Regions from separate parts of the Streptomyces sp. CA-251247 genome, predicted to be linked through region 2. Evidence: riboswitches for the same ligand, from Rfam matches in the RefSeq annotation. Region 2 holds a riboswitch; the other holds the start of a gene.
The links. A riboswitch is a leader RNA that binds a small molecule or an ion and turns the genes downstream of it on or off. The one in region 2 is predicted to bind cyclic di-AMP.
Positions count from the first base shown of each region.

Region 1: it holds a riboswitch for cyclic di-AMP, as region 2 does, so the genes downstream of both, ACQPWZ_RS27295 (M23 family metallopeptidase) here and ACQPWZ_RS31125 (M23 family metallopeptidase) in region 2, are expected to answer to the same signal.

Region 1 is NZ_CP191861.1:6,143,641-6,150,575, reverse strand. Features, by position in the region: gene ACQPWZ_RS27310 (GNAT family N-acetyltransferase) at 1-330, opposite strand, end outside; gene ACQPWZ_RS27305 (HPr family phosphocarrier protein) at 494-775, shown strand; gene ACQPWZ_RS27300 (GntR family transcriptional regulator) at 983-1,660, opposite strand; gene ACQPWZ_RS27295 (M23 family metallopeptidase) at 1,985-2,776, opposite strand; cyclic di-AMP (ydaO/yuaA leader) riboswitch at 2,790-2,961, opposite strand; gene ACQPWZ_RS27290 (M16 family metallopeptidase) at 3,229-4,596, opposite strand; gene ACQPWZ_RS27285 (M16 family metallopeptidase) at 4,623-5,975, opposite strand; gene ACQPWZ_RS27280 (DNA gyrase/topoisomerase IV subunit A) at 6,140-6,935, shown strand, end outside.
Region 2 is NZ_CP191861.1:6,988,980-6,995,914, forward strand. Features, by position in the region: gene ACQPWZ_RS31115 (tyrosine-protein phosphatase) at 1-318, opposite strand, end outside; gene ACQPWZ_RS31120 (alpha-galactosidase) at 500-2,593, shown strand; cyclic di-AMP (ydaO/yuaA leader) riboswitch at 2,909-3,063, shown strand; gene ACQPWZ_RS31125 (M23 family metallopeptidase) at 3,066-4,016, shown strand; gene ACQPWZ_RS31130 (SGNH/GDSL hydrolase family protein) at 4,178-4,969, shown strand; partial or broken gene ACQPWZ_RS31135 (STM4011 family radical SAM protein) at 4,989-5,132, opposite strand; partial or broken gene ACQPWZ_RS31140 (DUF6745 domain-containing protein) at 5,135-5,551, shown strand; gene ACQPWZ_RS31145 (carbohydrate kinase family protein) at 5,675-6,583, opposite strand; gene ACQPWZ_RS31150 (TetR/AcrR family transcriptional regulator) at 6,719-6,935, opposite strand, start outside.

The sequences.
Region 1 (6,935 bases), 850 kb from region 2:
CTCGTCCGCCGGCGCGCTCGCCGGGCGTCCCGTGGGATCGATCCGGTCGAAGCGGACGGTCGCGATGAACTCGCCGCCGACCGTGACCGCGAGACCCACCCGGTCCACGTAGTCGTGATGGGTGAACCGGTGGACGTCCTTGGCGGACAGCCGGGGGTAGGGCGCGAAGAAGCGGTAGTACTTCGACTCGTCCGAGACCTGTTCGTAGAAGCTGACCAGGCGATCCGCGTCCTCGGCGGTGATCGGCCTGATGCGCGCGGTGCCTCCGTCGCGCAGCACCACGTCTGCTTCCCAGTGAGCGGGGTAGGCGTGGTCCGGCTGGGTCTGCATGGCAGAAAGCGTACGGCGCGATCACCGGTCGCGGAGGGTGTTGGGGCGCGGCAGTCTGAGGATGGCCCGCAGACGTCCGCGGTCGGACCCGGGGCCGGTGCCGACCCGCGACCGCACATGAGAGACTGGTCTAGACAACCGCTAAGACTTGAAGGGCAACACCATGGCTGAGCGCCGCGTCAACGTCGGCTGGGCCGAGGGCCTTCACGCCCGCCCCGCTTCCATCTTCGTCCGTGCCGCCACGGCTTCCGGCGTCCCCGTGACGATCGCCAAGGCCGACGGCAACCCGGTCAACGCCGCGTCGATGCTCGCCGTGCTCGGCCTGGGCGCCCAGGGTGGCGAGGAGATCGTGCTGGCCTCCGAAGCGGACGGCGCCGACGCCGCCCTGGACCGGCTCGCCAAGCTGGTGGCCGAGGGCCTCGACGAGCTTCCCGAGACCGTCTGACCACCCGACGGTCCTGCGGCAAGGAGCCGCGGCATCCCGAATACGGGAGGCCGCGGCTCTTGCATTTCGCCGCCCGACTCTCGGCGATTTCCCGGGCGTCCTGGCCATATGGACGACATTGCCCTGCCATTCCGATCCTGTGAAAGGAATTCGGGCAGCCGGAAAGAAGCCCTGCAAACAACTCCCTCTTTGTATACGGCGCGACTGTTAATTGCGGACGCTCGCGGTGTTTACGGGATGTTGCGAAGTCCTCACGTGTTCCGTGATCCGCAGCCGGTGCGCGGCAGCCGCCCGCTCGGTGTGCAGGGCGGTCAGCGCCCGGGCCCGTTCGGCGTCGCCCCGCGCGACGGCATCCACGATCGCGCCGTGCTCGGCCCACGACTCGACGGGCGCGGCCGGCTGCTCCACGACGTACATCCAGGCGATCTTGTGCCGCAGCTGGGTGAGCAGAGCGATCAGGCCCGGGCTGCCGGAAGCCTGGGCGAGCGTCTCGTGGAACCAGCCGCCGAGCGAGCGCAGATCCTCACCCTGACCACGGCGGGCGCGCTCCTGGCCCAGCCTCACCAGGCCGCGCAGCACCTTGAGATGGGCCTCGGTGCGCCGCTGGGCCGCCCGGGCAGCGCCCAGCGGCTCCAGCAGCATCCGCACCTCCAGCAGGTCGGCCGCCTCCCGCTCGGTCGGCTCCGCCACACACGCGCCCGCGTGACGCCGGGTGGTGACGAAGCCCTCCGACTCCAGGGTCCGCAGGGCCTCGCGCACCGGGACGCGGGAGACACCGTAACGGCGGGCCAGCTGCTCCTCGGTGAGTCTGCTGCCGCGCCGGAACACACCGGAGACGATGTCGTCGCGGATCGCCGTGCATACCGAGTGCGCGGGAATGCGCATGACCGAACCTCCGCTTTAATCCGCGCGAAACGCAGCCGATTGACGACCGTTCGGTGACTCTATTGCAGCGGTCCACATTTTCCGATGCCCGGCGGGCATTCATGGATATCTTTTGGCCAGTTACCGGCGTACACCGCGCGGCATACCCACACCGGCATACCCACACCGGCACACATACATCGGCGCACACGGAAGGCCCCGGCGGTGGGCCGGGGCCTTGGGTGCGGTACGCGGACGTCGGGCGCGCGGCGCCTCTCGGCCGCCCAAGCCGTTTTCAGACGGTCGAGCCGTTCAGACGGTCGAGCGATCAGGCGGTCACGCGGCTCAGATGGTGACGCCGTGCGAGCGCAGGTACGCGACCGGGTCGATGTCCGATCCGTACTCGGCGCCGCTGCGGGCCTCGAAGTGCAGGTGCGGTCCGGTGGTGTTGCCGGTCGAGCCGGCGAGGCCGATCTGCCGGCCCGGGGTGACGGTCTCGCCGACCGACACGTTCAGCGACGAGAGGTGGCCGTACTGGGTGTACGAGCCGTCCTTCATCTTGATCACCACGTTGTTGCCGTAGGCGCCGCCCCAGCCGGCCTCGACGACGGTGCCCGCGCCGACCGCGTGCACCGGGGTGCCGGTGGCGGCGTGGAAGTCGATGCCGGTGTGGCTGCCGGAGGACCAGACGGCTCCCCCGGCCTGGTAGCCGGTGGAGACGTACGAGCCGGAGACGGGTGACACGAAGGCGTTCAGGCGCTTGCGCTCGGCCTCGCGGGCGGCACGCTCCCGGGCCTCGCGGGCCTCCTTGGCGCGGGCCTCGGCCTTGCGCTTGGCCTCGGCGGCGGCCTTGGCGCGGGCGACGGCCTCTTCGGCCTCCTGCTCCTGGGCCGCGGCCTGGTCGGCTATCTCGGTGGCGAGCGAGTCGGCGGCGACGGCCGTGCTCAGGCCGGTGCTCTCGAGAGTGACGGTGCCGGACTCGGGAGCGGCGGCTCCGGTCTCGGCGGCCAGCGACGGAGAGGCGAGGGTTCCGATGACGCCGGTGGTGGCCAGGGCCGCGACGCCGGCGATGCTCGCGCTTTTGCGCGCCATACGGCTCGGGGCACGGTGCTTCCCGGTGGGACGGGCGAACGCCATGAAGTGGCTGGTCCTTTCCTTCCTTCTCGCCTACCGGGTTAGCTGACGGGTTCGGAGCAGGAAGGTCTCCTACGGGCGCCTCCGCCGCAGCACAGCCGCGAAGGCATCCGATTCACCCCAGGGACTTCGTGTGGGTCCCCGGCTCCCCAGGCTCGCGCCTGACGGGGACTCGGCGATGGCTGTCCGTGCCGCGGATGCGGCGGTACTGGCGAACAGCCGGACCGACGCTAAGCGTGGCTACTTTCAATCACCAAACAGACAGCCCTGTTTGTAGCGCATGCCACAGGGCAGAGGGGAAGCCCCGCAGCAAATCGGGCAAACAGCGGAACCCCGGCATCGGGTGATGCCGGGGTTCCCTGGCCGCGCCCACCGCTCCACCGGACCGCGGAGACTGCTCCACCGGGAGGCAGAGGCAGCTCCGCCGAGAGGCAGGGGCGGGCCGACGGCCTCAATCAGCCGGTGACAACCGTCACTTCGCCGATACCGAGCGCCTTGACCGGCTCCTCGATCGCGGACGCGTCACCCACGAGCACCGTGACGAGACGGTCCTGGGGGAAAGCGCTGACGGCCGCGGCCGTCGCCTCCACCGTGCCCGTCTCGGCCAGCCGCACATACAGCTGCGCCTGGTAGTCGTCGGGCAGATGCTGCTCCACCTGGTCGACGAGCGTGCTCGCGACGGACGCGGCCGTCTCGTACTTCAGCGGGGCGACACCCACCAGGTTCTGTACGGCCACATCGCGCTCGGCGTCGGTGAGGCCCTCGGCCGCCAGCGTGCGCAGCACCTTCCACAGATCGTCCAGCGCCGGGCCGGTGTTGGGCGTGTCCACCGACCCGCTGATGGCGAGCATCGAGGCACCCGTGCCGTCGGGCGCCGAACGCAGGACCTGGCCGAAGGCCCGTACGCCGTAGGTGTAGCCCTTCTCCTCGCGCAGCACGCGGTCGAGACGCGAGGTGAGCGTGCCGCCGAGGCAGTACGCACCGAGCACCTGGGCGGGCCAGACGCGGTCGTGGCGGTCCGGGCCGACGCGGCCGATGAGCAGCTGCGTCTGTACGGCTCCGGGCCGGTCCACGATGATCACGCGGCCCGTGTCGTCGGCGGTGATCGCCGGGACGGGCCGGGACTCCGCGGTGTCGCCCGTCCAGTCGCCGAGGGTCTCGGCGAGCACGGCGTCGAGGTCGACCCCGGTGAGATCGCCGACGATCACCGCGGTCGCGGTCGCGGGCCGGACGTGGGCGTCGTAGAACGCCCGGACGCCCGCGGCGTCGATCCGGGCCACCGTCTCCTCGGAGCCCTGACGCGGGCGCGACATCCGCAGCGAGGCCGGGAAGAGCTGCTTGGACAGCTCCTTGGCGGCGCGGCGGGCCGGGTTGGCCATCTCGTGCGGGATCTCGTCCAGCCGGTTGCGCACCAGCCGCTCGACCTCGCTGTCGTCGAAGGCGGGCGCGCGCAGCGCCTCGGCGAGCAGCCCGAGCGCCTTGAGCAGCCGGGACACCGGCACCTCCAGCGAGACCCGGACTCCGGCGTGGTCGGCGTGCGCGTCGAGGGTGGCCCCGCAGCGCTCCAGCTCGGCGGCGAACTCCTCGGCGGAGTGTTTGTCGGTGCCCTCGGACAGGGCGCGCGCCATGATCGTGGCGACGCCGTCGAGGCCCTCCGGCTCGGCGTCGAGCGGGGCGTCGAGAGAGATCTCGACGGCCACGACCTGCTGGCCGGGGCGGTGGCAGCGCAGCACGGTCAGACCGTTGTCCAGGGTGCCGCGATCAGGCGCGGGGAAGGCCCACGGCTTGGCGGTACCCGCCTGCGGCTGCGGGTGGAACGTCATGGCGGTCAACGGCACGGCGGCGTCGCTCACTGGTCCGCCCCTTCTTCCGAGTTGCTCTGGTCGTCCTGGTCGTCCTGGTCGGCGGAGACCGGTTCGTACACCAGCACCGCCCTGTTGTCGGGGCGCAGCCGGGCCTGGGCGACCGCCTGCACCTCCTCGGCGGTGATGTCCAGCACGCGGTTGACGGCCGTCAGCGCGAGCTGCGGGTCGCCGAACAGCACGGCGTAACGGGCCAGTTCGTCGGCGCGGCCGGCGACGGTGCTGAGCCGGTCCAGCCATTCGCGCTCCAGCTGCGCCTGCGCGCGCTCCATCTCCTCAGGCGTCGGACCCTCGGCGGCGAACCGCGCGAGCTCGTCGTCGACGGCGGACTCGATCTGCGGGACCTCGACGCCGGCGGACGTCTTCACGTCCAGCCAGCCGAGCGAGGGGGCACCGGACAGACGCAGCAGGCCGAACCCGGCGGCGACGGCCGTACGGTCCCGCCGCACCAGACGGTTGTGCAGCCGGGAGGACTCGCCGCCGCCGAGGACGGTGAGCGCCAGGTCGGCGGCGTCGGCCTCGCGGGTGCCGTCGTGCGGGAGCCGGTAGGCGGCCATCAGCGCACGCGACGGGACCTCCTCCCGGATCTCCTCGCGCAGCTGCTCACCGATGATCTCCGGCAGGGAGCCGTCGCGCGGCGGCTGCTTGCCGTCGTGGGAGGGGATGGAGCCGAAGTACTTCTCGATCCAGGCGAGCGTGTGCTCCGGGTCGATGTCGCCGACGACCGACAGCACCGCGTTGTTCGGCGCGTAGTACGTACGGAAGAAGGCGCGGGCGTCCTCGAGGGTCGCGGCGTCGAGGTCGGCCATCGAGCCGATCGGGGTGTGGTGGTACGGGTGGCCCTCGGGGTAGGCGAGGGCGGTCAGCTTCTCGAACGCCGTGCCGTACGGCACATTGTCGTAGCGCTGACGGCGCTCGTTCTTGACGACATCGCGCTGGTTCTCCATGGACTCGTCGTCGAGGGCGGCGAGCAGGGAGCCCATGCGGTCGGCCTCCAGCCAGAGCGCCAGCTCCAACTGGTGGGTGGGCATCGTCTCGAAATAGTTGGTGCGCTCGAAGCTGGTGGTGCCGTTCAGCGAGCCGCCGGCGCCCTGCACGAGCTCGAAGTGACCGTTCCCCTTCACCTGGCCCGAGCCCTGGAACATCAGGTGCTCGAAGAGGTGAGCAAGCCCTGTACGGCCCTTGACCTCGTGGCGCGAGCCCACGTCGTACCAGAGGCAGACCGCGGCGACCGGGGTCAGGTGGTCCTCGGAGAGCACCACGCGCAAGCCGTTGGCCAGCCGATGCTCAGTCGCTGTCAGGCCGCCGGAGCCGGCCTGCGCTGTGGCCGTGTGACCCATGGGCATGTACGTCCCTTCGATCGCGATATGGAGAGTGCTGCCACTGTATGCAAGCGGGCTGACACCTGGCGAAGTTCCCGGGTCGTGGTCTGCGTTGTCAGTGGGACGGTCCACAATGGTCCGCGTCAGATCCAGATCCGGTACGTGAAGGAGCAGCAGCCGCGATGGCCCGCCGCAGCACGAAGACCCCTCCGCCCGACGACTTCGAGGAGCGGATCCTCGACATCGACGTCGTCGACGAGATGCAGGGCTCCTTCCTCGAGTACGCGTACTCCGTGATCTACTCGCGCGCCCTGCCCGACGCCCGCGACGGCATGAAGCCGGTGCACCGCCGCATCGTCTACCAGATGAACGAGATGGGCCTGCGGCCCGACCGCGGATACGTCAAGTGTGCACGTGTCGTCGGCGAGGTGATGGGCAAGCTCCACCCCCATGGCGACGCCTCGATCTACGACGCCCTGGTGCGGATGGCGCAGCCCTTCTCCATGCGGGTGCCCCTGGTCGACGGGCACGGAAACTTCGGTTCGCTCGGCAATGACGACCCGCCCGCGGCGATGCGTTACACCGAGTGCCGGATGGCCGACGCGACGTCGCTGATGACGGAGTCGATCGACGAGGACACCGTCGATTTCTCGCCGAACTACGACGGCCAGGAGCGGGAACCGGTCGCTCTTCCGGCAGCCTTCCCGAACCTTCTGGTCAACGGCGCGTCCGGGATCGCGGTCGGCATGGCGACGAACATGCCGCCGCACAACCTGGGCGAGGTCATCGCCGCGGCCCGCCATCTGATCAAGCACCCGGGCGCGGACCTCGAGACCCTCATGCGGTACGTCCCGGGGCCGGACCTGCCGACCGGCGGGCGGATCGTGGGCCTCACGGGCATCAAGGACGCGTACGAGTCCGGCCGCGGCACCTTCAAGATCCGTGCCACGGTCACGATCGAGGACGTCACGCCGCGCC
Region 2 (6,935 bases):
GACCATCTTCCAGAACTCCGCGCCGTCGGCCGGGTCGGTGAGCGGCAGATTCAGATTGCGTACGCCGGGAAGCTCGACGTCAGGACCTTCCAGCCGCATGTCCGCCGCGTTGCGGAAGTCGAAGATCGTGTGCAGGCCGAGCGTGGTGAGGAACGAGGCGTCGGTCGCGGTCGCGTTGGCGAGATGGCCGCTGCGGAAGAGCTTTCCGTACCGCACCTGCCTGCCGTCCACGGTCGGCAGACCACCCACGTCCCGGAAGTTGCGCACACCGGCCAGTTCGGGCTCGGTCGACGGGACCTGCGGCAGCTGCTGCGTCACGTGAGCTCCTGAAGTCACTGCGGTCGGCGCCGGTCGCCGACGACGGCGTGTTTCGACGATACGACATGGGTTCGTCGGGCAATCATCTTGGCCCCGACCCCGCAGAGGCGTTGCACGAGCGGTGGTCCGCGTCGGATGATGTGCGGGCCTGTGCGGACCTGTGAGTATCTGAGGGGTCGGGATGATCGAGAGCGTTGGCAAGGGTCGTACGTGGGTTCTCTCCGGACCGACGAGCAGCTATGCACTGCACCTCACGGACAGCGACGAGCTGCTCCATCTCCACTGGGGGCCACGCATATCCGGTGCGGACGCCGAGGCGGTCGCGGACCGGGGGCTGCCGCTTTACTGGCCGTTCGAGTCCCCTCTCGACGGGCACGAGGAGTACCCCGTCGAGGGCGGCCCCCGGTTCGTCCGTCCCTCTCTCTCCGTCCGCACGCCCCAGGTGCGCGGCACCGAGTGGGCCTTCGCCGACGCCTCGGCGGACGGCGACGAGCTGCGGCTGCGTTTCACGGACGCCGTGCACGGGCTCGGGCTCACCCTCCACCACCGCATGCGCGACGACGCCGATGTGGTCGAGCGCTGGGTGACGGTCGCCCATGAAGGGGACGGGCCCGATCTGGAGCTGCTGCGGGCCGACGCGGCGGCCTGGACGCTGCCGCAGCGCGACGCCTGGCGGCTGAGTCAGCTGCACGGCCGGTGGGCCGCCGAGTCCCTGCTCGTACGGTCCCCGCTCACCTACGGCGAGAAGGTGCTCAGCAGCCGCCGCGGCCACACCGGCCATCAGCACCTCCCCTGGGTCGCGCTCGACGCGGACGGGGCGACCGAGGAACACGGCGAGGTCTACGGCTGCGCGCTCGCGTGGTCCGGGTCGTGGCGCATCAGCGTCCAGCAGCTGCCCGACGGCCTGGTGCAGATCACCGGCGGGGCCGGTTACGACGACTCCGGACTGCTGAAGCTCGCTCCGGGGGAGAGCTACACCTCACCCGTCTTCGCCGGCCTGTGGAGCGCCGAGGGGTTCGGCGGCGCCAGCCGTGCCTGGCACACGTGGCAGCGCGCGCGGGTGATCCCGGACGCCGCCGCCGACCGGCCCGTCCTCTACAACTCCTGGGAGGCCACCAACTTCGACATCTCCGAGGACCAGCAGCGCGCGCTCGCCCGGCGGGCGGCGGACATGGGCGTCGAGTTGTTCGTGGTCGACGACGCCTGGTTCGGGCAGCGGACGAGCGACCGCGCCGGCCTCGGCGACTGGACCCCCAACCCGGACCGCTTCCCGAACGGCCTGCGGCCGCTCGCGGACGAAGTGCACGAGCTCGGCATGCAGTTCGGCATCTGGGTCGAGCCGGAGATGGTCAACGCCGACAGCGATCTCTACCGGGCGCACCCCGACTGGGTGCAGCACCACCCCGGACGGACCAGGACCGAGCTCCGCAACCAGCTCGTCCTGAACCTCGCCCGCCAGGACGTGCAGGACTACCTGTGGGAGCAGTTGCACACGCTGCTCGGCAGCGCACCGATCGACTATGTGAAGTGGGACTTCAACCGCTGCTTCACGGACGCCGGCTGGCCCGGTGAGGACTATCCGCAGCGGCTGTGGGTGGAACACGTCGACGCCCTCTACGCGCTCCTGGAGCGGCTGCGTGCCGCACACCCCGGTGTCGCGTTCGAGTCCTGCTCCGGCGGCGGCGGCCGGATCGATCTGGGGATCCTCTCCCGCACCGACCAGGTGTGGACCTCGGACAACACCGATCCGCTGGACCGGCTCGCGATCCAGGACGGCTTCACCCAGATCCACCCCGCTCGGGTGATGGCCGCCTGGGTCACCGACAGCCCCAATGTCCAGCTCAACGGGCGATTCAGCAGCCTGCGCTTCCGCTTCGTGAGCGCGATGGCGGGTGTGCTCGGGGTGGGCGGCGACCTGACCGAGTGGACCGCGGAGGAGCTGGCCGAGGCGCGCGACTGGGTGGAGCTCTACAAGAAGATCCGGCCGGTCGTGCAGCACGGAGACCTGTACCGGCTGCGGGCACCGGAGGGCGGGCTCAGCGCCGTGCAGTACATACGCGGGGACGAGACCGTCGTCCTCGCCTGGCTCCAGGCGCAGCACTACGGCGAGCAGCCGCCGCGGCTGAGGCTGCGCGGCCTCGACCCGGCCGCCGCCTACGCATGCCCGGACACGGCGCAGGTGCACCGGGGATCGGTACTGCTGCACCACGGGCTGGAGACCGGGCTGAAGGGTGACATGGACGCCACGGTGATCAGGTTGCGACGAATTGGCTGATACCGCTCATCATTCTTTGCATATGGGTTTTCTGTCCGAATTGAACTGTTCGCCACAGCCTGCCCCGTCTGGAATGGAGATGGGAAAAGGCCCGTGAGCAGGATCTCATTCGTGACGGACCGTGGCTGATCCACCGGCCAGAAATGCGACGCCAGAAGGAAGTTGAGGCTCCTTCGTCCACGGAGTGTGACCGGAATTTCCCGTCCGATATACATGTGGCCCGTGATCGGAAAAAGAGGTGGCTTGTTCCCGTCCGTAATGCTCGCTTACGGTCACGGAAATCCGGACGGACCGCCTAATCCTGCCGCCGACCGGAATACCCACCCACCCACGTGTGGCAGGAGCGGGGGACCCAGGTAGTACGCCGTCCGGTGCTCCGGACGGCTTGGGGTGAAGTCACGCAGCCATGTGACCGGGCAGCTCCAGCCCGAACCCGACAGCTCACCTCGCCGGCGCCGGAGAGGAATGCGCCATGCCCGGAAAGGGTAAGCACCGCCGTCCCAAGTCCCGTTCCATCTCCCGCGGTTTCGTCGCCGCGGGTACCGGTGGCGCAGCCATCGCCCTCCCGCTGATGGGTGCGGCAGGCGCCCACGCCGCGGACAAGGCCGCTCCCGCCGCGGCCCCGGCCGTCGCTCCGCAGAAGGCGGCCGCCGCACCGGCCGCTTCCACCGCGCAGAAGCCGGCCGCCCCCACGTCGTACCGCGTCGTCGCCGGTGACTATCTGTCCAAGATCGCCGCCGAGCACGACGTCCGTGGCGGCTGGCAGAAGCTGTACGCGGACAACCGTGCCGCCGTGGGCGACGACCCCGCGCTGATCCACCCGGGCCTCAAGCTCACCATCGGCGCCAAGGCTCAGGAGCGGCCGGCCGAGAAGCCGGCGCAGAAGGCGGCCCCCGCGAAGCCGAAGGCCTCGGACAACGAGGACCGCGCCTCCCGCAGCGAGTCCCGCGCGAGCGACACGGCCGCGAAGGCCTCGACGAGCTACTCGGCCGAGTCCGCCCCGCAGGAGAGCGCCTCCGGCTACTCCGCGCCGCTCGACTCCGCCGCCGTCACGACCCCGTACCGCGCCTCCGGCGCCATGTGGTCCAGCGGCTACCACACCGGTATCGACTTCTCCGCGTCCACCGGCACCACGGTCAAGTCCGTGGGCCCGGGCAGTGTCGTCTCCGCCGGGTGGAGCGGTGCGTACGGCAACGAGGTCGTCATCCAGCACACCGACGGCACCTACTCCCAGTACGCCCACCTCTCGTCACTGACCGTCTCCGCGGGTCAGAACGTGAGCGGTGGACAGCAGATCGGCCTCTCCGGCTCCACGGGCAACTCCAGCGGCCCGCACCTGCACTTCGAAATCCGCACCGGCCCGGGCTACGGCTCGGACATGGACCCGGTGTCGTACCTGCGCCAGCACGGCGTTTCTCTCTGACGCACCCAAAACGCCCGAATCCCCTCGTGCCGCCCATTCCGGCACGGGGGGATTCGGCGTATTCCGCGCTTGTCGAAACTTGACCGGTGGCAAAGATCACGCACCGTCAACCCCTCCTTACGGTCGCGTAGGTCACACGCGTAAGGACAGGATGAGTTCTTGTGTCAGACGATTCGAGAACAGACGAAAAAGGCGCAATCGGGTCGTACGCGGCGATCGGTGACAGCTTCACCGAAGGCGTCGGAGACCCGGGACCGGACGGGGCGTTCGTCGGCTGGGCGGACCGTTTCGCGGTCCTGCTCGACGACCGGATGCCCGAACACACCTTTCGCTACGCCAACCTCGCCGTGCGCGGCCGGCTGCTCGACCAGATCGTCGCGGAGCAGGTGGCGCGGGCGGTGGAACTCGCCCCGGACCTGGTGACGTTCTGCGCCGGCGGCAACGACATCATCCGCCCGGGCAGCGACCCCGACGACGTGGCCGAACGTTTCGAGCGGGCCGTCGCCGATCTCACCGGCGCGGTCGGGACGGTGATGGTGACCACCGGCTTCGACACCCGCGGTGTGCCGGTGCTGCGCCATCTGCGCGGCAAGATCGCCACGTACACGGCCCATGTCCGGGCCATCGCCGACCGCTACGACTGTCCCGTGCTGGACCTCTGGTCGCTCAAGTCGGTCCAGGACAGGCGGGCGTGGGACTCGGACCGCCTGCACCTGTCGCCCGAGGGTCACACCAGGGTCGCCCTGCGCGCCGCCCAGGTCCTCGGACTCGACGTACCCGCCGACCCGGACCAGGAGTGGCCGGTCCTGCCGCCGCGCGCTCCCTATGAAGTGCGCCGGGACAACGTCCAGTGGGCACGCGAGCACCTGGTGCCGTGGATCGGCCGCAGGCTGCGCGGCGAGAGCTCGGGCGACCACGTCGAGGCGAAGCGGCCGGACCTGCTGCCGCTGTGAGGCGGGCGGCGGGGAACCGCTACCGGCCGGCCTGCCGTGCCGGGATCCGCTCCAGTACCCCGCCGGCGAACACGTCGTACAACGGCAACGACTCCAGGTGGACATAGCCGATGTGGCAGTCGCAGACGGCCAGCGGACAGGTACGGGGGCGCAGCGCCTGCCGGAGGCGAAGGACCCGCGCTCGCCTTCTCCGACGGATTCGCTCTCCATGCATGGCGGGGCATGCCCGTGCCCGCCGCGTTCCTTCAGGAACTCTCCTCGCTCACACCCCAGCGCATACGCACCGAGGAGAACGCGGAACTGCGCCGGGTGATGCTCGAGTACTACGGCTACGACCGCTACCTCGCCGAGTCGGGCGCCCAGCCGGTCCACACCGACGAGTCCGGCACGCTGTGGCGGATCGCGTTGACCGACGACGAGGACGTGGTGATGGTCGAGGTGCTCAACTCCACCCCGGAGCCGGACGGCACGCACCGTACCTACTGGCTGCGGGTGCCGCCCACGACCAGGACCGCGAGGGAGGGCGTGGCCTGGACCTTCGGCCTCGCGGAGCAGGCGTACGAACCATTGCTGCAGACCTGAGCCGGTCAGATCCTGGGCAGGTCGACCCTGAGCCGGTCGGACCGGCCCCGGCCCGACCGGCTTGGGACCCGAACTGCTGCCGATCGACGTGTTCGGCCCCCGACCGGCCCCGGCCCGGCCTGCTCAGACCTGCGCCGCGCGGATCTGCTCCTGGCCGATCAGTGCGGTGCTGCCTTCGCCCGTACAGGCGTGGGCGCCGGCGAGCGCTCCCAGCCGGGCGCACTCCTCCAGGTCGCGTCCGCCCAGCCTTCCGTAGAGGAAGCCGCTGACGTAGGCGTCTCCGGCACCGTTGGAGTCGACCACGCGGCCGGGCGGGGCGACGGCGGGCACCGGTCGCGGCGTACTGCTCCCGTCGCGGGTGAGGAGATAGGAGCCGCCGGCCCCGGCTGTCGCGACCACGGCCTGCGCGTGGCCGTCGCGCAGGATCTCTCGCATCACGGACGCGATGCGCTCACCGGCACCCGCGGCGCTGAGAAAGACGAGATCCGCACGCAGGGCGAACTCCCGCTGGTGGTCCGCGAGTCCGTCCCAGTCGTGCAGATCGGTGGAGACGGGCACACCGAGTTCCTCGATGTCGTCGAAGAGGAAGCGTGCGAAGTTCACGATCGACAGATGGACATGGCGGGCCCGCCGCAGATGAGGGAGGTAGGCATCGCGCGGCATCCGCAGATCGGCGGGGTCGCGGCCGTCGTAGAACGACATGCGGTGGCCGGACGGATCGACCAGGTTGACCGCCCGGCGGGTTCCGGCGGGCGATATCAGTGCCTCGAAGGCGACATCACCGGCGGCCAGCCGTTCCCGGACCTGGCGGCCCGGCCAGTCGTCGCCTATGTAGTCGAGGAGGGTGACGTTCAGCCCCAGGGCCCGGCAGCCCAGGGCCACGTTTCCGCCTGTGTGGCCGGGCCATTCGAGGATGGGGCCGACACCGAGCGAGTCGGAGAGCGGTACGGGCAGCGTGTCGACACGGACGACCGTGTCCACACCGGTGCCACCGATGACGAGTACGTCGGGGGGTGTATCGGAGGAAGGCACATCGGGGGAGGAAGAGGAAAGGGGGGCAGTATGTTCCGTCTGGCGCTGCGACAGGTGCGACACAGTTGCCCAGTATGGCTGTTGGGACTTCTGTGGTGCAGGCGTTGACCGGTCAGCGGGCGGGGTCTTGTCCGGTCAGCGGGTGGCGGCGGCGAGTTCCGCGCGGTCCAGGCCGAGTTCACGGGCGAGCGCCTCGTCGGTCCACTCCAGCATCGCCGCCCGGGACAGCGAACCGGAGTACGAGGTCATCTGGACGGCGAGACCGTCCAGGAACGCGGTCAGCCGCCACGCCGCCGCCGCAGGATCGTCGCAGGGGAACTCGCCCTCGGCCGCGCCCTGCGCGATGACCTCG